DNA from 2 places in the Variovorax robiniae genome. Region 2 is predicted to be linked to the other one. Evidence: predicted binding sites of a transcription regulator. Region 2 holds the regulator's gene; the other holds the start of a gene.
The links. The regulator NrdR, encoded in region 2, represses ribonucleotide reductase genes. The targets are predictions, from matches to a motif close to CACNANATNTNGTG.

Region 1 (10,210 bases), on a different contig from region 2:
CGATCCATCCAACCGCGCTGATCATCTCCATCCTGTACCTGGCGGCGGTGCTCGGCGCGGCGCGCTATGTGCGCTTCCGCCCGCCTCTGCGCGGCTTCCATGGCGCATGGCTGGCCTCGATCGGCATCGACCTGGCGACCTTCACCGCGCTGCAACTGGTGCAGTTGCCGGGCAGCATCAATTACACGCCGCTGTTTGCCCTGCCGGTGCTGATGGGCGCGGTGCTGGGCACCGCCTCGGTCGGCCTCGGCACCACCGCCGCGGTCACGCTGCTGCTGCTGGGCGACGCGGGCTGGCAATGGCTCGATCATTCTGGCGATCCTTCCACACGTTTCCTGCAAGCCGCGCTCACGGGCACCGGCCTGTTCGTCGTTGCGCTGCTGGCGCACCAGTTGGCCTTGCGGCTGGCTCGCGAGGAAGCCCAGGCCCTGCGCAGCCGCAGCACCGCGCAACTGCATGCGCAGGTGAACGACCTCGTCATCGAAACCCTGAGCGAGGGCGTGCTGGTGATCGATGCCGAGGGCCGCGTCCATTCGGCCAATCCGGCCGCCGACGCGATCCTGGGCCGAGGCCTGGCGGCGATGGCGCTGCCCTTCGAACTCGATGCGCATCCGGCCTGGCACTCGCTGGCGGTGCTGGCCGAGGAAACCTTTTCGCATCGCCAGCCGCAGTCCCAGGAAATGCCGATCGCCCAGGCCGGCGGCGCCCCACGCGAGGTCCGGGTGCGCACCCGCCTCACGCCGGCCACCGACCGGCGCATCGACAGTTTGTGCGTGATGTTCCTGCAGGACCTGCGCGAACTGGAGGCGCGCATCCGCACCGAGAAGCTGGCCGCCATGGGCCGCATGTCGGCCGCGGTGGCGCACGAGATCCGCAATCCATTGGCGGCCATCACGCAGGCCAGTGCCTTGCTTGGCGAGGACCTGGTCGACCCTTCCCACCGCCAGCTCACGGCGATGGTGCAACAGAACGCCCAGCGCCTCGCACGCATCGTGGACGACGTGCTCGACGTCTCCCGCGCCCGCCAGCAACGCTCGCTGCCGCTGGGCGACCTGGTCGCGCTGGATGCCACGGTGCGCACGCTGGCCGAGGAATGGGTGCGCCAGACCCGGCGCCAGGGCGTGCTGCTGGCGCTGGATGCCGGTGGGCGCGACGTGCGCTTCGAGGTCGAGCACCTGCGCCGCATCCTGGTCAACCTGCTGGACAACGCGGCGCGCTATGCGGGCGATCGCGACGGCTCGATCCAGGTCACCACCGCGACCGGGGCGCGTGGCCGCGCCACCCTGCAGGTCTGGAGCGACGGCATGCCGCTGGAATCGGCCGTGCAGCGCCACTTGTTCGAGCCCTTCTTCTCGTCGGAAAGCCGCTCCAGCGGGCTGGGCCTGTTCATTTGCCGCGAACTTTGCGAGCGGCACGGTGCCACCATCGGCTACGAACGCCGGGCGCTGTCGGCGGCCGGGCCCGAGGGCAATGAATTCTTCGTGGTCTTCGCCTCGGCGGAGACGCGGCTGACACAATAGCAACGTGAGCACCCACCACCCCACCGCCGTCCTGCCGGCACAGATCCTGGTCGTCGACGACGAACCCGACCTGCGCACGCTCTACGAACTGACGCTGCTGCGCGAAGGCTATCGCGTCGAAGCGGCGGGCAGCCTGTCCGAGGCGCGGGAGCATCTCGACGCCGGGCGCTTCGACGCGGTGATCACCGACATGCGCCTGCCCGACGGGCTCGGCATGGAAATCATCCAGCGCATCCAGAGGGACCAGCGCAGCGAGCGCTGCGTGGTCATGACCGCCTACGGCTCGGCCGAGAACGCGGTCGAGGCGCTCAAGGCCGGCGCCTTCGACTACCTCACCAAGCCGGTCGACCTCAAGCAGTTCCGCGCGGTGGTGGCCTCGGCCGTGCAGCGCCAGACGCAGGAAGCCGTGCCGGCCACCAGGCCTGTGCAGGCTGCCGCCAACCCAGCCGCCACCAGCGATGGCCGCGCCCCCGCCACCGCCACGACGCTGGCCGAGAAGGCGCTCGAACGCCTGGTCGGCGAATCGGAGCCGATGCGGCTCATCAAGTCGCACATTGCCAAGGTCGCGCGCGGCATGGCGCCGGTGCTGGTGCGCGGCGAATCGGGCACCGGCAAGGAACTGGTCGCCCGCGCCGTGCATGCCTGCAGCCAGCGCAGCGACGGCCCCTTCGTCGCGGTGAACTGCGGCGCCATCCCGGAGAACCTGCTGGAGGCCGAATTCTTCGGCGCGCGCAAGGGCTCCTACACCGGCTCCGCGGCCGACCGCGACGGCTACTTCCAGGCGGCACGCGGCGGCACACTCTTCCTCGACGAGATCGGCGACCTGCCCCTGGCCATGCAATCCAAGCTGTTGCGCGCGATCCAGGAGCGCAGCGTGCGGCCGATCGGCTCCACGCAGGAAGACACGGTCGACGTGCGCATCGTCAGCGCGACGCACAAGGACCTGCATGCCGAAGTACAGGCCGCGCGCTTTCGGCAAGACCTGTTCTATCGGCTCAACGTCATCGAGATCTCGGTGCCCCCGCTGCGCGACCGCCGGGAAGACCTGCCGGCACTGTGCAACGCCCTGCTGTCGCGCATCGCGCAGGACGCTGGCATGCCGGTGCCGCGCCTGACCGCCGACGTGGTCAAGCGCCTCGCGGACCATCCGCTCGAAGGCAACGTCCGCGAACTCGAGAACATCCTGCACCGCGCCGTCGCCCTCAATGACGGCGACGAGCTGCACCTGGACTTCATGAGCAGCGGTCCGGCGCCCTTGGAGCCCATCGCCGCGTCCCTGCCTCCCGCGGAGGCCGTCGCGCCGGTGCGGGAGCGCCCAGCGACGCGGCCGGCAATGCCTTCGGACCTGCAGTCCTACCTCGACCAGCACGAGCGCGAAGTGCTGGTCCGTGCACTCCAGGAAAGCGGCTTCAACCGCACCGCCGCGGCCGCGCGCCTGGGCCTGAGCCTGCGCCAGATCCGCTACCGCATCGCCCGGCTGGGCATCAGCACGCCGCACGGCGATGACGGTGGCGTCGGCACGCTGGACGACGGCGGATGAGTGCCGCCCGGCCGACCGAGGGCGCTGGCACCGCAGCGCGCAGCGCGGAGTTCACCCTGGATGCGCCGTCGGACGCCAGCCTCTGGCAAGCGGGCTGGTACCGATTCGCCCGGCGCCTAGCCTCCCCCAACTTCGGCCCCCGCCCCGCCGGCGCGCAGATCGACCTGATCGTCCTGCACTCGATCAGCCTGCCGCCCGGCGTCTACGGCGGCCACCAGGTGCAGGAACTCTTCACCAACCGCCTCGACTGGGATGCCGACCCGTACTTCGACCGCATCCGCGGCATCGAGGTCTCCAGCCACTTCTACGTGCGCCGTGACGGCGAGCTCTGGCAGTTCGTGAGCTGCGACGCGCGCGCATGGCATGCCGGCGCCTCCAACTGGCGCGGCCGCGCCAATTGCAACGACGACTCGATCGGCATCGAGCTCGAAGGCCTGGAGGGCCAGCCCTTCGAAGACGCACAGTACGAGACCCTGGCCAGCCTGTGCCCCGTTCTTGCGCAGCACTATCCAATCGCCTTCATCGCGGGCCATGAGCACATCGCGCCGGGCCGCAAGCAGGACCCGGGCAGCGGCTTCGACTGGCGCGCCTTGCAAGGTGCGTTGGCCTGGCCGGACACGATGTTTCCTTGAGGGCTCCAACAGGGCCGGGCCCCTCGACGCCAGCGCATCCGCGCCCGCTTAATTTTCTCAATCGCGAAAGCCGCCGCGATGGGCCGAGATCCGACGCCCTTTCACAGGGAAAATCAACGCCCCCGTCCAGCAACCATGCGCCCTGCGGGCCCAAATCGCCCCGCAACCCGCATCAAGACTGGGTCGTGACACAGTAGCGTAGTAACCACGGGCGCTGCCGCGCGACATCCAGAAAAACCCGCGGGATGTGGCGTTTGAGATTCATGACAAACACTACATCTAGTGGCTTGTAGCCCCTCAGGACACTAGATATAGTGTGCCCTCAGCCGGACATATTCCGTTACAAATACCTTACATTCTTGCGGCGGCGCGCACGGCTTGCGTGCCCCGAGCGCCGCCCTTCACAACAACAGTCGCTAACCGAGGAACCGAATGCAGACAGCCCTGAACACCCCCGCCACGCCACGCCCCTCGTCCTCCACACCTGCTGCCAGCAGCCAGCCGCGCGACGTCGCCGGCACCCTGTCGGCGGATGCGCTCGCGCACTACCAGATCATCCGCCGCAACGGCGCGGTGGTCTCGTTCGAGCCCAACAAGATCGCCATCGCGCTGATGAAAGCCTTCCTGGCCGTGCACGGCACCCAGGGCGCGGCTTCGGCCAGCGTGCGCGAGACCGTCGAAGGACTGACCCAGGCCGTGGTGCGCGCGATGGTGCGTTCGCGTCCGGGCGGTGGCACCTTCCACATCGAGGACGTGCAGGACCAGGTCGAACTCGGCCTGATGCGCGGCGGCCACCATGAGGTCGCCCGCGCCTACGTGCTCTACCGCGAGCGCCGCACCCAGGAGCGCGCCAGCCAGAACGAGCCGGCCGCACCCGCCGCCGTGCCCACGCTGCATGTGCTGGACCGCGGGGAACGCGTCGCGCTCGACATCAACGAACTCAAGGGCCTGATCGAATCGGCCTGCGAAGGCCTCGGCGCCACCATCACGGCCGCGCCGATCCAGGCCGAGACCATGCGCAACCTCTACGACGGCGTGCCGCTCGACGAGGTCTACAAGGCCTCGATCCTGGCCGCCCGCACGCTGATCGAGAAGGACCCCGACTACACCTTCGCCACCGCGCGCCTGCTGCTGCACACGATCTTCCGCGAGATCCTGGGCCGCGAAGTGGCGCCGGCCGAACGCGCGACCGCCTATGCCGACTACTTCCCGCACTTCATCAAGAAGGGCGTCGAGAACGAACTGCTCGATGAGAAGCTGCTGCAGTACGACCTGGTCAAGCTCGGCGGCGCACTGAAGGCCGACCGCGACCTGAAGTTCGACTACCTCGGCCTGCAGACGCTGTACGACCGCTACTTCCTGCACGTGCGCAAGACGCGCATCGAACTGCCGCAAGCCTTCTTCATGCGCGTGGCCATGGGCCTGGCGCTCAACGAGATCGACCGCGAAGCCCGCGCCATCGAGTTCTATGAAGTGCTGTCCTCCTTCGACTTCATGTCGAGCACGCCCACGCTGTTCAACAGCGGCACGCTGCGCTCGCAACTGTCGAGCTGCTACCTCACGACGGTGCCCGACGACCTCGACGGCATCTACGAGTCGATCAAGGAAAACGCGCTGCTGTCGAAGTTCGCCGGCGGCCTGGGCAACGACTGGACCCGCGTGCGCGCGCTCGGCAGCCACATCAAGGGCACCAACGGCGAATCGCAAGGCGTCGTGCCTTTCCTCAAGGTCGTCAACGACACCGCCGTCGCGGTGAACCAGGGCGGCAAGCGCAAGGGCGCGGTCTGCACCTACCTCGAAACGTGGCATCTGGACATCGAAGAGTTCCTGGAACTGCGCAAGAACACCGGCGACGACCGCCGCCGCACGCACGACATGAACACGGCCAACTGGATCCCCGACCTGTTCATGCGCCGCGTGATGGAGAAGGGCAACTGGACGCTGTTCTCGCCCTCCAGCGTGCCCGACCTGCACGACCTGTTCGGCACCGACTTCGAAAAGGCCTACGTCGCCTATGAAGAGAAGGCCGCGCGCGGCGACATCAAGCCTTCGCGCACCATCCCGGCCACCGACCTGTGGCGCAAGATGCTCACGATGCTGTTCGAGACCGGCCACCCCTGGATCACGTTCAAGGACGCCTGCAACGTGCGCTCGCCGCAGCAGCATGCCGGCGTCGTGCATTCGTCGAACCTCTGCACCGAGATCACGCTCAACACCAGCGACACCGAAACCGCCGTCTGCAACCTCGGCTCGGTCAACCTGCTGCAGCACTTGAAGGACGGCAAGGTCGACCAGGCCAAGCTCAAGCGCACGATCTCGACCGCGATGCGCATGCTCGACAACGTGATCGACATCAACTACTACGCCGTGAAGAAGGCGCGCGACTCCAACATGCGCCATCGTCCGGTGGGCCTGGGCCTGATGGGCTTCCAGGACGCGCTGTACGAACTTCGCATTCCTTATGCATCGCAAGAGGCCGTGCAGTTCGCCGACGAGTCGATGGAAGCCATCTGCTTCCACGCCTACTGGGCCTCGACCGAACTGGCCAAGGAACGCGGCAAGTACTCGAGCTACAAGGGCTCGCTGTGGGACAAGGGCATCCTGCCGATCGACACGCTCGACATGCTCGAGAAGGCACGCGGCGGCTATGTCGAAGTGGACCGCTCGGCCACGCTCGACTGGGACGCACTGCGCCAGAAGATCAAGGCCGACGGCATGCGCAACTCCAACTGCGTGGCCATCGCACCGACCGCGACCATCTCGAACATCATCGGCGTCGACGCCTCGATCGAACCCTGCTTCGGCAACCTGTCGGTGAAGTCGAACCTCTCCGGTGAATTCACCGTCATCAACCACTACCTGGTGCACGACCTCAAGCGCCTGGGCCTGTGGGACGACGTGATGGTGATGGACCTGAAGCACTTCGACGGTTCGCTGCGTCCCATCGACCGCGTGCCGCAAGACATCAAGGCGCTCTACGCGACCGCCTTCGAAGTCGAGACCACGTGGCTCGTCGAAGCCGCTGCACGTCGCCAGAAGTGGATCGACCAGGCGCAGTCGCTCAACATCTACATGGCCGGCGCCTCGGGCAAGAAGCTCGACGACACCTACAAGCTCGCATGGCTGCGCGGTCTCAAGACCACGTACTACCTGCGCACGCAGAGCGCGACGCATGCCGAGAAGTCGACGGTGCAATCAGGCCGCTTGAATGCCGTGTCCTCGGGTGGCGATGCCACGCCGAAGATGAGCGCACTCGAAGCCGCGGCCCTCGCAGCGCAAGCGCAGATGAATGCGATCCCCGCGACCGACATCGCGTTCTGCGGTGTCGATGACCCGACATGCGAAGCGTGTCAGTAATCGTTGTGTGATTTGCGCGGCATCGACTCACACGAGTCGATGCTCGCGAGCAACATAAGAACAAGATAATTGAAGCGCGATGTGAACGAGCACTTTGCATATCACATCGTTGCTCACATAATTTGAGCATTGGAATTTTCTATGTTGACCTGGGACGAAGAAGTCAAGCCCTCCTCATCGAAGGACATGCAACAAGGTTTGCAGCACTCCACGAATCACGGCGCACCGATCGGCCGCTCGATGGAAGTCCCGACTTCGCAAATTCCCCAAGCCTCACTTGCATCACGCATGCTCGATGACGGCGCAACCGTTCCTTCACGCGTGGCAGCACCAGCAACTGTTGCCAGCGCCGTACCTGCCGCACGCCGCGTGCGTGCCGCCGACAAGCGCATCATCAACGGCGAGACCGACGTCAACCAGCTCGTCCCCTTCAAGTACAAGTGGGCCTGGGAAAAGTATCTCGCCACCTGCGCCAACCACTGGATGCCGCAAGAGGTGAACATGACGCGCGACATCGCGTTGTGGAAGGACCCGAACGGCCTGACCGAAGACGAGCGCCGCATCGTCAAGCGCAACCTCGGCTTCTTCGTGACCGCCGACTCGCTGGCTGCCAACAACATCGTGCTGGGCACCTATCGCCACATCACCGCGCCCGAGTGCCGCCAGTTCCTGCTGCGCCAGGCCTTCGAGGAAGCGATCCACACGCACGCGTACCAGTACATCGTCGAGTCGCTGGGCCTGGACGAGAGCGAGATCTTCAACGCCTACAACGAAGTGCCGTCGATCCGCGAGAAGGACCAGTTCCTGATCCCCTTCATCGACGCCATCAGCGACCCGAACTTCCACACCGGCACGCACGAGACCGACCAGACCCTGCTCAAGTCGCTGATCGTCTTCGCCTGCCTCATGGAAGGCCTGTTCTTCTACGTCGGCTTCACGCAGATCCTCGCGCTCGGCCGCCAGAACAAGATGACCGGCGCCGCCGAGCAGTACCAGTACATCCTGCGCGACGAGTCGATGCACTGCAATTTCGGCATCGACCTGATCAACCAGTTGAAGCTCGAGAACCCCGGCCTCTGGACCGCGGAATTCAAGGCCGAGATCAAGGCCCTGTTCCTCAAGGCCGTCGAACTCGAATACCGCTACGCCGAAGACACCATGCCACGCGGCGTGCTCGGCATGAACGCATCCATGTTCAAGGGCTACCTGCGCTACATCGCCAATCGGCGTGCACAGCAAATTGGCCTTGAGACACTCTTCCCGAACGAAGAGAATCCGTTCCCGTGGATGAGCGAAATGATCGACCTGAAGAAAGAGCGAAATTTCTTTGAAACCCGCGTGATCGAATACCAGTCGGGTGGTGCTCTTTCCTGGGATTGAGACGTTCTCAGAACAACAATGCATTCAAGAATTGCCATCGGCGCACATCGCACCAAAGAGTGCGGCGACTGACAGGCGACGGTGTTCATGGTGCTGGAGCTTGATATCCAACACCATGAATCGCTTCACGTTCACAAGCGAGCGTGGAGTGCTTCAAGAGGTTGATTTTTCAACTTGATCAAGGAGAAAGAAATGGCAACTGCAAAGAAAGCGCCGGCGAAGAAAGCCGCAGCAAAGAAGGCTCCGGCAAAGAAGGTCGCGGCAAAGAAGGCACCGGCAGCGAAGAAGGCTCCGGCAAAGAAGGCCGCTGCGAAGAAGGCGCCGGCGAAGAAGGTCGTCGCGAAGAAGGCAGCACCGGCGAAGAAGGCCGCTGCAAAGAAGGCAGCACCGGCGAAGAAGGCCGCTGCGAAGAAGGCACCGGCGAAGAAGGCCGCTGCGAAGAAGGCGCCGGCGAAGAAGGCCGCTGCCAAGAAGGCCCCTGCCAAAAAGGCTGCGGCCAAGAAAGCAGCGAAGAAGCCTGCTGCCAAGCCTGCCGCCAAGAAGGCTGCGAAAGCACCCGCCAAGGCCGCCGTCGCCCCTGCCCCAGCTGCACAGACGACGCTGAATCCTCAAGCTGCATGGCCGTTCCCGACGGCCAGCAAGCCCTGAGTCATTCAGAGGCCCTGAAAGGCAAAAACCCGGCACCGCAAGGTGTCGGGTTTTTTTATGCCTCGTCGATCAGAGGCCGAGAGCCTGGCGGTCGACCGTGTAGTTTTGCGGACCGCGCTGCGCGATCTTGAGCGCACCGATCTGGTTGCCCAACGCGGCGCATTTCGCGAGCGGCCAGCCTTGCTCCAGGCCGAACAGCAGCGCACCTCGCCATGCGTCGCCGCAACCCGTGGGGTCGACCACGGCGGCCGGCTTGACCGCGGGCACATGCGACATGACTCCGTCGATCCAGACCTCGCATCCTTCGGCACCCAGCGTGACGACCAGGCCCTTCACGCGGCGCGAGATGTCGGCGCTGCTCCAGCCGGTGCGCTCGCTGAGCATCTTGCCTTCGTAGTCGTTCACCGTGACCCAGTCGGCCTGCTCGATGAAGTGCGACAGCTCGTCGCCGTTGAACATCGGCAAGCCCTGGCCCGGATCGAAGACGAAGGGAATGCCGGCGACCTTGAACTGCTCGGCATGCTGCAGCATCCCGTCGCGACCATCGGGCGAGATGATGCCGATCTTCAGGTCCGCGCGCGCCGCGATGTGCGAGATGTGCGCCTGCTGCATGGCGCCGGGATGGAAGGCCGTGATCTGGTTGTTGTCACGGTCGGTCATGATCATCGCCTGCGCCGTGTAGGCATCGTCGACGGCGCGGATGAACTCGGTGCCCACGCCCAGCTCCTCGAGCCGCGCCACATAGGCGGCGCCATCGCTGCCGACCGTCGCCATCGGCAGCGCCTTGCCGCCGAGTGCATTGAGGGCGTACGCGATGTTGCCGGCACAACCGCCGAAGTCGCGCCGCAGGCTCGGCACGAGGAAGGACACGTTGAGGATGTGCAACTGGTCCGGGAGGATCTGGTCGGCGAACCGGCCCTCGAAATTCATGATCGTGTCGAACGCGAGGGAACCGCAAATCACTGCTGCCATGTTGAGCCGTTGGATGTTGGAAGGGTTGGATGGGAGCGCGCGACGCGTGCTCACGGATAGAAGGCGACGACCCGGTAGCCCGCGACCGGCGACAGATCGGCGGCATCGGGGCCGGTGAGTGCGAGCGGCAACGAGGCGCTGCGTTCCGCCTTGGGCCCGAG
Region 2 (10,210 bases):
GCCATTGAGCTTGTGGCCGGCCTCGACGTGCAGTTCGTTGATTTCGCGCCGCGCCAGATCGGCGAGCATCGCCGCCAGGTCGACCTTGCCTTGCGGATTGGGCAGGTGCGTCACCGTGGCGCCGCGGGCCTTGAGCGCTTCTTCCTTCTCGGGGCTGGAGCGCGCGCCGGCATAGATCCAGACAGCGCGGCCGGGCATGAACAGGCGTGCATCGGGCGGCGTCTGCAACTGGCTGTCGACGATGACCAGGTGCGGCTGGCGCCCCGTTTCGACCAGGCGCACGTCGAGCAGGGGGTTGTCCTCCAGCACCGTGCCCACGCCGGTCAGCACGGCACTCGCGCGCGCCCGCCAGGCGTGCCCGTCGGTGCGAGCGGCCGCGCCAGTGATCCACTGGCTCACGCCGTTGTCGAGGGCGGTCTTGCCGTCGATCGAGGCCGCGACCTTCATCCGCAGCCAGGGTGTCTTGCGGACCATGCGGCTGAAGAAGCCCATGTTGATTTCGCGCGATGCGGCGGCGCCCGGCCCGACGTGGACCTCGACGCCCGCCGCGCGCAGCCGGGCGAAGCCCTCGCCGGCCACCAGCGGATTGGGGTCCGCGATCGAAGCGACCACCTTGCGGATGCCCGCGGCGATCAGCGCATCGCAACAGGGGCCGGTGCGTCCATGGTGCGAGCAGGGCTCCAGCGTGACGTACGCCGTCGCGCCGACGACCGAATGGCCACGCGCCGCGGCATCGCGCATCGCCATGATTTCGCCATGCGGCCCGCCCACCGGCTGGGTCTGGCCCTGGCCGATGACCTCGCCCTTGCTGTTCGTGATGACGCAGCCCACTGCGGGATTCGGTGAAACATTGGCTTGTGCCGCACTCGCCAGCGCGAGCGCCATATCCATCTTTTGCGCGTCGAATGGCATGAAGGAGTGATCGGGAGATGAAGTTGGAGCCGGCCAACCCGGGCTTTCAACGACTCCAGCAATCCGCCACCAGTTCGGCGGAAGCGCTCGCCGAGGACAGGCCGCGCTTCCCATCATGTGTCAACGTGAACTCGCCGCACTTGTCGCCGACCTGGCCGTTTTGCGGAGTCGCCGCCAAAGTGTAGCCAGCTCCCTGCGTGTCCGTGTTCGCAAGGCTGATCGTGTAACTCCTGGACGGCACCTCTTGCAACGCCGTGGGAAACTTCGTGGCGGCTTCCTCGGTCGTCAGGTAGGTGCCCCGGGCCGTGGCCACCCGCTCCAGCCAGTGGGCGGCTTGAAGCAAGCCCGCGCGCGCCTCGGCGCGATTGGCCCGGCGGATGTACTCCCGGTAGCTGGGCAGTGCGATGGCGCTCAGGATGCCGATCACCGCGACCACGATCATGGCTTCGATCAGCGTGAAGCCGCGCCGGCGCGAACGCCCCCTCGCAGCAGCCCTCACCGCAACTGCCTCCAACTCGGCCGCAGGCTGAGCTTGCCCAGCCGATCCCGGTCGTCGCAGGTCTGGCCCGAGGGGCAGACGCTGATGACCTTCTTGTCCGTCTTCACGGCATGGCGCAGCGATGACTCGATGCGAGAGGCGGTCATGGGCACATCAGCCGTCGAGGTGCTGGCCGTGTACCCGTAGATCTGCGAGCGCGGGGCGGCACCGGTGATCGCGTTCAACGTGGTGAGATAGCTGCGGCCGTTCACCATGGTCGGGCCGCAGGTCTCTTCCGTCGTGTTGCCATCGGCGCCCGGGATGATGCTTGCGATGTCGACCAGCAGCCCGTCGAACCAATCGAGGTTCTGCACCACGCGTTCGCCAAGCGGCAGGTCGAGGTACCAACCCTTGCGAGACGCGAAGTCCACGTCGTTGGCGCTGAGGTGCCAGAGCCGGTTGCCACTGGCGCTCGAGGTGCCGGCCTGTGCGCCGATGGTCTGTGCGACCAGCGAATGGCGGCCATTGGCGACCGGTTCGCCGCCCGACAGGACCACCTCGTTGTCCTCGCCGCGCGTGATGACGGTGCTGTCGCGGACGCCGTAAAGCGTCTGTGGCGATGTGTCCCCCCGATCATCATTGGTGAGATTGCGCCCGGTGCCGAACACCAGCATGAGGCCGCCCTGGGGATGCGGCAGCCACACCGGCGCGGCGGTGATGGGCTGGGCCTTGCCGGTCGCGTCGTGGGCGATGTAGAGCGGGAGGTTGTCGAACGCAGGCTTCCAGTCGCTCGAGGACTTGCCAGAGAGGTCGAACTTCCAGAGTTTGCCGTGCAGGTCGCCGGCATAGGCGATGTCCGGCCTGCCGTCGCCGTTGAGGTCGATGAGTCGGGGCGCGCCGAGGCCGTTGCCGCCCGCGTGGCCGACGACGATCCGGACCAGTTCCTTGCCGCGATCGAGGTACTGGATCAGCAACACGGCCCGCTCGTTCGTGCTGTTGTAGCCGTTGCCCGTGACCAGCGCCCAGCGACCGTCGTTGAGTTGGGTGATCTGCTGCGCCGCGCTTGCGCCGGACTGCCCCATGACCGGCTGGCTGAAGATGCTGCCGATGTCCGGGTCGATATCGGCACCGGTCTTGTCCAACACCACCAGGCTGCCCGGCGAGGTCGACGCGAAGGCGGCAGGATCGGTCACGTCCAGGACGAAGAAGCCTTGGCCTCCGGCGCCCAGGAAGCCTGCGAGGTAGGTCTTCCAGGTGCCGTCGCCGAGCTTGACATCGCCCGAGAGCGGCGAGCCATCGACAAAGTACTGGTGCTCGTAGCCGGGCGACGTCAGGTGCGACAGCCTGCCGTACAGGCCCTCGGGGACATAGGCAATCTTCTCGGAGCCATCGGCGGCAAGAAAGCCATGGAGCATGCCGTCGTTGGCGCCGACGTAGAGCATGGCGGACCGCGTCGCATTGGCGCTCCTGAAAGTGGCGTAGGTCGAATCGCTGAATGTGCCCGCGGGCTTGCCCGGCACCACCCAGGGCACCGAATTGACGATGTCCCCGTGGCGCGACTTGCGGTTGCGGAAGCTCCCGCCGTTCGAGACTTCCCGTGTGCGGTCGCCGCGCAGGAAGGCGAGCCGGTCCTGACCCTTGCCGTCGATGCCGGCGGCGCCCGTGTCGAGCGCGGCCTTCTGCGCGTCGGAGAGGTTGTCCCACGCCCACGTGATGCCAGCGGTGCCGTTGTGGGACAGCACGAGTCGGTTCGCCAGGTTGAAGTTGCTGCCGTCCAACAGCGTCGCCGTGGAGACCGGCTTCGCGGGCGTATTGGTATTGCCCACGGCGGCCACCGCCGTGCCCCACGCGCCGCTCGCCGATACGGCGCCGGTGCCCGCCGCCACGGTGTAGGCGGTGACAGCCCCTTGCCATCCGTCGGCGGAGTAGCCAGCCTCGAAGGACATCGATGCGTCCCGGGCCCTCCCGGAAGAGCCGGTCACCGACGTGAGCGCACGTCCCGTGTCCGCGGCGATCGAATTCAGCACGTCCTTGAAGGCCTCAGCCAGCGAGGCGGCGGTGGGCGCCGGAATGAACTTGCCGCGCGAGTTGAGGGCGGCGTGCCACAGTTCGGGCATGCGTCGCGTGTCGTCCTTGGTGGCACGCTCGCCCAGTGGATCGGGCCAGGTCGTCGTGCCCAGCATCAAGCGGTTGTAATCCTCACCGCCCCAGGTGCTGCCTTCCAGCACGGGGCCTACATCCTTGCCCCACTTGGCCGCCTCATTGAATCCAACGGTGTACAGCGTGAGGTGTTGCCAGTTGGCGGGATCGTTGCGTGGATTCCAGAATTCGGCGATGTCGCGCGACTGCGAACCGTCCGTGAAAGTCTCGCTGCCTTCGCGCGCGATGCGTCGAGGCACGTTGTTGGGCAGGGCTGGTTGCAGGTCGGTCGCCCAATAGAAAAAGGCGAGGTCCGAGAAGGTGGGCAGGACGCCAGAGCCATCGCCATCGGTGTACACGCTGGCGCCGAAGTCGTCGCGGTAGATCCGCGTTTGCCCGGTCGTCGTGTCGTAAAGGGTCCCGTCTCCGAGCGTGCGGGAAGTGCCGTCCGCGTTCCGGATCAGCACACCCGCCTCCGGGTTGGCCGCATCCCATGCGACGGGGTCATCCTTGTTGCCAAAGGGCGTGTTCCAACCCCCGTCGGTCATGAACAGGTTGTAGGCCTTGCGGCAGCCCAGCATCGGTTCTTGCACGCGCCCCGGCACGCTCGCCCAGGGGCTATTGACGCCGGGGGGCATCCGCATGTATTGACCGGCATTGAACAGCATGCGATGGGACGTCGTGTAGCCCACGGCTCCGAGCGTGCCGACCCATGTCTTGAAGTTGTCGCGGTGCTGGGCGTCCAGCACACGCATTTCGTTCTGGTCCCTGCAATCGCCGCCGCTCGGAATCGTGTAGCAGCGCGCCATGGATTGCCAAGCCAGGCGAATGGCGCCATCTGGCACGTTGGATTGCGAGAAGGTGTCGAGCAAGGCGGCGCGAAGGGTCTCCATGCCTTCTTTCCCCATGCTCCCTGAATCGTCCACGGACACGATGACGTTCGGCGCCGGCTTCCTGTAACTCGTGCCGGCGGGTGCCGTGCTGAATTGCAAGGGCGCCGCGCTTGCCTGTGGCGACAGCAGCGCGAACGCCAGCAGCGCGCAAACGGCCCTTGCGGGGGCGTGTTTTTTCTTCATGAGTCGATCCGCTTCCGCACGAACACTGTCTGCACGACGGCCATGCTGTTGGGCTTGAGTCCTTTCGCGACCGCCGTGATGCGGAAGACATAGGGATTGCCGGCGTCGGGCGCGAAGCGCTGCGCCGGCCCGGCCGTGGTGGCCGCGCCGACGTCGTAGGGCAGCACCTCGACCCAGTACCAGGCGCGCGGCGCCTGGCCGGCGCCGGTCATCAGTAGAGGATTGCTGGCGGCCGTGGCCTTGGCGCCGGTGTAGGTGCCATAGGTGGCAGCAACCTTCTGCATGGCCTCCAGACCGGTCTTCGAATTCAGGAAGGTGCCATCGTTGCCGAGGCAGATCCCACGCATGCAGGATGGCGACGCCGCGCGCAAGCTGTCCGAAAGCGTCTGGAAATCGTCTTCGTCGGCCGGAAAGAAGACCCCGCCGGCAAGTTCCCGGCAGCCCACGTATGCCGCGCCGCTCCTGCATTCGGTCTTGCCATCGGCCAGGGTGCCCATGATGTCGAACTCGGCGTCGCGCACCATGGCCTGCGCTGCTTCGAACGCGCGCTGGTAGTCGCTGTCATTGCCCGTGATCATTTCGCTGAAGAGCGCGGTGCGCGAGGCCCAGATCACGAGCAGGCTGGAAAGCATCACCATGACCAGCACGATGAACATCGACACGCCGCGCTGATGCTTGCTCTGCCCTGTCATGACGCCCCCTGGGTCCGCAGGTCGAACACATTGCGAAACAGCATGTGAAGGACGCCGTTGTGCGGCGCTTCCTTGCCGTTGCAGTCGACGTAGGTCTTCGAGGGTTGGTCGCTGGTGGTCTCCGCGCCCTTCAGATCGAGGCAGATTTCGACCGAACTCACCGAGCGCCAGAGATTGGCGGCCTTCACTTCGTCAGCGTTCATGCGCCGGATCTTGGTCGGCGAGGCCTTGACGCGGTACCAGACCTGGAAGTCCGCGACGTCAGCGACGAGGGGCTGGCTGCTCTTCAGGCCCGTGCATTTCAATGCACCCTTTTCGACCCAAAATGTGCTTTGCAGCCGTGAATTGATCGCGGAGTCGGCAACGCAGTCTCGCTGCTCCGGATCGACCGCGACGCCCGCATCGGGGATTTCCGCAGCCTTGGCGGTCGAGATTCCCGCGGCCTTGACGGGTCCGATGTATTGGTTGGTGAAAGAAACCTTGTCAGGGCCTCCCTTTTCACCCTCCTGTCCGGATACCGAAGCGCCTTTCCCGTCGAGACCGGTGAATTCTGCGTTGAATGAAACCATGCCCCCAGCTGCAGCCGGGACCACGAGATCGAGCGAGCCGGCCCGCCGTGCCTGCATGCCGATGACCCGCATGGCGAAAGACCCCTGTTGATGCAGGCGCGCAACGTCCGTGACCATCGCCGCGCTGTTGCGCGACAGCAGCATCGCGGCGATGGCGGCGCCAATGACGAGCAGTCCGATCACGAGGGCGGCCAGCAATTCGACGAGCGTGACGCCGCGCGCTTGCCGCCGCCTCGCTCCCCGCCGCATGAGCGCGCTACGGCTGGACATACACGACATGGCAGATCAGGCCGGCGGGACAGCTCGGGATGCCGGCGCTTGCGGGCGCGGGTTGGGCCAGTGGAGCGGTGTAGCCCTTGTCGTCGGAGCGCTCATTGGACCGCCAGGCCACCATGACGCCCAGCTGCCGCTTGTTGTTGGCCTCCTCGTCGCTGGAAAGAAACACGGCGGCCTTGCCCAGCGGGAGCCGCTGCGCAACTTCGGTCTTCCATTCCCAGAGGTCGCGGGCCGCCAGCTGCGCCGTGGTGCAGGCCTGGGCCCTGCAATCGGCCCCAGGCGCATCGCCAATGTCCCAGTCGGTCACATAGGCGTTCAACTGCGCGAAGGCGTCGGGATTGGACTTGATGCGCTCGCCCAGGTCTTCGATGGCCCGCACTGCCTGCGTGCGTCGTGCGGAGGTTTGCGTCTCTGCCAACGTGCGGACCTGCACCCACAGGATCGCGAGCACGCCCACGGCGAGGATCAGGATCGAGACCAGGGACTCAAGGAGCGTCACACCTCGCTGGCGGCCCTTTTGGCTCCGACGAATGGGTTGCGCCGTCATCCGGAACAATCTCCGGCGCCTGTTTGCAGCCTGCCGCCTGCGCTCAGGCACAGGAATGTCTTCTTTGCAGCGTCGGCGTTGCCGGCAGGACCGATGACGACACCCAGCGCACCCATGCCGCTGATCTCGCCCCATTGATTCAGTCGCAAATAGGATGTGCCGTTGTTGTTCGAGACCGCGACGCCGCGAGGCGCGGGCGTCGACTGCAGGAGTTGGTCGGCATTCGGTTCGTAGGTTCCGTTGCCGTTGAGGTCGGCATAGACCATCCACCCACAACTCCAGTTCTTCGCCTCGGGGGCAGAACAACCTGCTTGGGTTGATTTGCGAAGCACGACGCCGCCGCCCCGCTTGATGGCCTCCGATCGCGCGAAGTAGATCGTGGCAGTAACGTCCTCGACCGCGGTCCGAACCCGGTAGCGCGCCACCACCGAGTTGAAGCTCGGCAGCGCCAGCGTCGCCAGTATTGCCACGACCATCACGACGATGAGCAACTCGATCGCGGTGAAGCCCGGCAAGCGGCGGGCGACGCAAAGGAATCGGGTGGGCGGGTAGGGAAGCGAATTCACGCCCGCGATGCTACGGGCGCAAATGTAGTGAAAAAGTTAGCAGGGCTCGACGGCGCTCTGTCGCCGACGAACGGAACAGATCGCGGAAGTTATGACAATTTGGGAACTTTGTGCCGCCAATTTCACAAAGATATCGCGCTGGAAGAGGCCCTAAATGTCCCGCAGCAACTGCCGAAACTCGTCCACATCCTCGAAGCTCCGATAGACAGACGCAAAGCGCACGTAGGCCACCTTGTCGAGCTTCTTGAGCTCGCGCATGACCAACTCGCCCACCTTGTTCGACTCGATCTCGCGCAAGCCAAGGGCCAGCAGTTCCTGCTCGATGCGCAGCAAGGCGCTATCGATCTGTTCGATGGTCACCGGCCGCTTGCGCAGGGCCAGCATCATCGACGCGCGGACCTTGCTCGGCTCGAAGTCAGCGCGCCCGCCGTCCTTTTTCACGACCACCGGAAAGTTCACATCCGGCCGCTCGTAGGTCGTGAAGCGTTTCTCACAAGACCCGCATTGGCGACGGCGGCGCACGAAGTCGCCGTCTTCCGACACGCGGGTCTCGACGACTTGCGTTTCAAGGTGGCCGCAGAACGGGCATTTCATGCTGCGGCCACCGGTCGTCCTGCTCAGCGGTAGACCGGAAAGCGCGTCGTCAGCGCTTCCACCTTGGCGCGCACGGCGGCCAGGTTCGCTTCGTCGCGCGGGTTGTCCAGCACGTCGGCGATCAGGTGGGCCGTGGCGCGGGCTTCCTCGTCCTTGAAGCCGCGCGTGGTCATCGCCGGGGTGCCGATGCGGACGCCGCTGGTGACCATCGGCTTTTCCGGATCGTTAGGGATCGCGTTTTTGTTGATGGTCATGTGCGCGCTGCCCAGCACCGCCTCGGCTTCCTTGCCGGTGATGCCCTTGGGCCGCAGGTCGACCAGCATCAGGTGGCTCTGGGTGCCGCCGCTCACGATGCGCAGCCCGCGCTGGGTCAGCGTCTCGGCCACGATCTGCGCGTTCTTGATGACCTGCTGCTGGTAGGCCTTGAACTCGGGCGTCAGCGCTTCCTTGAAGGCCACCGCCTTGGCGGCGATGACGTGCATCAGCGGACCGCCTTGCAGGCCCGGGAAGATCGCGCTGTTGATCACCTTCTCGTGCTGCGACTTCATCAGGATGATGCCGCCGCGCGGGCCGCGCAGGCTCTTGTGCGTGGTCGAGGTGACGATGTCGGCATGCGGCACGGGGTTCGGGTAGCAACCCGCGACCACGAGGCCGGCGTAGTGTGCGATGTCGACCATGAAGATCGCGCCGACGTCATTCGCGACCTTGGCGAAGCGCTCGAAATCGATGTGCAGCGAATACGCCGAGGCGCCGGCGATGATGAGCTTGGGCATGTGCTCATGCGCCTTGCGCTCCATCGCGTCGTAGTCGATGGCCTCGTTCTTGTCCAGGCCGTAGCTCACCACGTTGAACCACTTGCCGCTCATGTTGAGGGGCATGCCGTGGGTCAGGTGACCGCCTTCGGCCAGGCTCATCCCCATGATGGTGTCGCCGGGCTTGAGGAAGGCCAGCATCACGGCTTCGTTGGCGGAGGCGCCGCAGTGCGGCTGCACATTGGCCGCGTCGGCGCCGAAGAGCTGCTTGACGCGGTCGATCGCGAGTTGCTCGGCCACGTCGACGTGCTCGCAGCCACCGTAGTAGCGCTTGCCGGGATAGCCTTCTGCGTACTTGTTGGTGAGTTGCGAACCCTGCGCCGCCATGACGGCGGGCGACGCGTAGTTTTCACTCGCGATGAGTTCGATGTGCTGTTCCTGGCGTGCGTTTTCGGCCTGGATGACAGCCCACAGTTCGGGGTCGGTCTGTTCGACCAGATTGTTGCGTTGGTACATGTTGGCAGTCCTGTGAAGACAAATTTCCTTGTTCATGCAAACAAGGGCTGCCCAGGCGAACGGCGGAACGTCCGGCAAGCCGGCCGGTACGCTCCCAAGTGGTATCCCACGTCAGCGCATGGACCCTGCGGGAGGGTCGCGCCTATCGCCAGTCGCGTACTGCGTCAGTGTAGCCGAGAGGCCAGAACTCAGGAGTCGCCTTCCAGCATGGCAACCTTTTGTCCGGGTTCGGACGACTTGCTCCGCTCGGCCACGGGCAGGCCCGGGAGGCGGGTGGAGGTGGTGGAGGGCGCCTTGCCCTGGGCCACTTGGCGCAGGCGTTCATGCTCGGCCAGCACCTTGGCGGCATAGCCGCCGTCGTCTTCCAGGTTGGCTGCGCCGACGTAGTAGCGCAAGCCGCCCGCGACGGAGCCGGCGCGGGAAATGCATTCCTGCAACACCTTGACGCCGACGCGCATGTTGGTGACCGGGTCGAAGGCGGTCAGCGTGCCGCCGGCGCTTTCGTACTTTTCGCCATGGACGCGGGTCATCACCTGCATCAGGCCCTGGGCGCCCACGCTGCTCTGGGCGAAGGGGTTGAAGCTGGATTCCACGGCCATGATGGCCAGGATCAGGGTGGGATCGAGCTTGGTGCGCTTGCCGATGTCATAAGCCTCGGCGACCAGCACGCTGAGGGGTTCGGCTGCAACGCGGTACTTCTTGCTGAGCCAATAGGCCACGGCGGCCTGCTGCTTGGGCAGGTCGCCCGGGCTCGCGGCCGTCGTGCGTTCGATCGCATTCGGCTGCAGGTCGCTCGGCTCCGGCGCCGGCACGACGGGCTTGCGCGACTGCAGCCAGCCCATCAACTGGGCTTCCCCGGATTCGCGCAGGTCGGGCCGGGCGACGAGCGCCAGGGCGGCGAACACGATCGTGAGGCCAATCAACGCAAAGCCGTTGTGGGTGATTTCAAAGAAGCCGTCTGCCACATCGGACCCGAAGGTCCGTAGCCCGCGGGCTGTGGAGGCTAACGCCTGTTTCATCGCTTTTCCTTTCGTCGTCGGCACCGGAGACATGGACACGCATGAAGCGGGCCGGGTCGACGGTGCCGTCGCTG

Region 1: WKW79_RS08500 (ribonucleoside-diphosphate reductase subunit alpha) is a predicted target of NrdR. The motif match lies at 3,996-4,009, and genes of this name have one in related genera.

The regions. Positions count from the first base shown of each region.
Region 1 covers NZ_JBBKZS010000003.1:64,953-75,162, forward strand. Annotated here, with positions in the region: gene WKW79_RS08485 (two-component system sensor histidine kinase NtrB) at 1-1,520, shown strand, start outside; gene WKW79_RS08490 (sigma-54-dependent transcriptional regulator) at 1,525-3,060, shown strand; gene ampD (1,6-anhydro-N-acetylmuramyl-L-alanine amidase AmpD) at 3,057-3,692, shown strand; gene WKW79_RS08500 (ribonucleoside-diphosphate reductase subunit alpha) at 4,125-7,049, shown strand; gene WKW79_RS08505 (ribonucleotide-diphosphate reductase subunit beta) at 7,191-8,429, shown strand; gene WKW79_RS08510 (histone H1-like DNA-binding protein) at 8,622-9,077, shown strand; gene WKW79_RS08515 (carbohydrate kinase family protein) at 9,147-10,049, opposite strand; gene WKW79_RS08520 (DUF3426 domain-containing protein) at 10,100-10,210, opposite strand, start outside.
Region 2 covers NZ_JBBKZS010000007.1:291,560-301,769, reverse strand. Annotated here, with positions in the region: gene ribD (bifunctional diaminohydroxyphosphoribosylaminopyrimidine deaminase/5-amino-6-(5-phosphoribosylamino)uracil reductase RibD) at 1-912, opposite strand, end outside; gene WKW79_RS18745 (type IV pilin protein) at 959-1,411, opposite strand; gene WKW79_RS18740 (pilus assembly protein) at 1,408-4,605, opposite strand; gene WKW79_RS18735 (pilus assembly PilX family protein) at 4,602-5,297, opposite strand; gene WKW79_RS18730 (PilW family protein) at 5,294-6,136, opposite strand; gene pilV (type IV pilus modification protein PilV) at 6,123-6,689, opposite strand; gene WKW79_RS18720 (GspH/FimT family pseudopilin) at 6,686-7,204, opposite strand; gene nrdR (transcriptional regulator NrdR) at 7,406-7,849, opposite strand; gene glyA (serine hydroxymethyltransferase) at 7,873-9,117, opposite strand; ZMP/ZTP riboswitch at 9,160-9,283, opposite strand; gene WKW79_RS18705 (lytic transglycosylase domain-containing protein) at 9,306-10,136, opposite strand.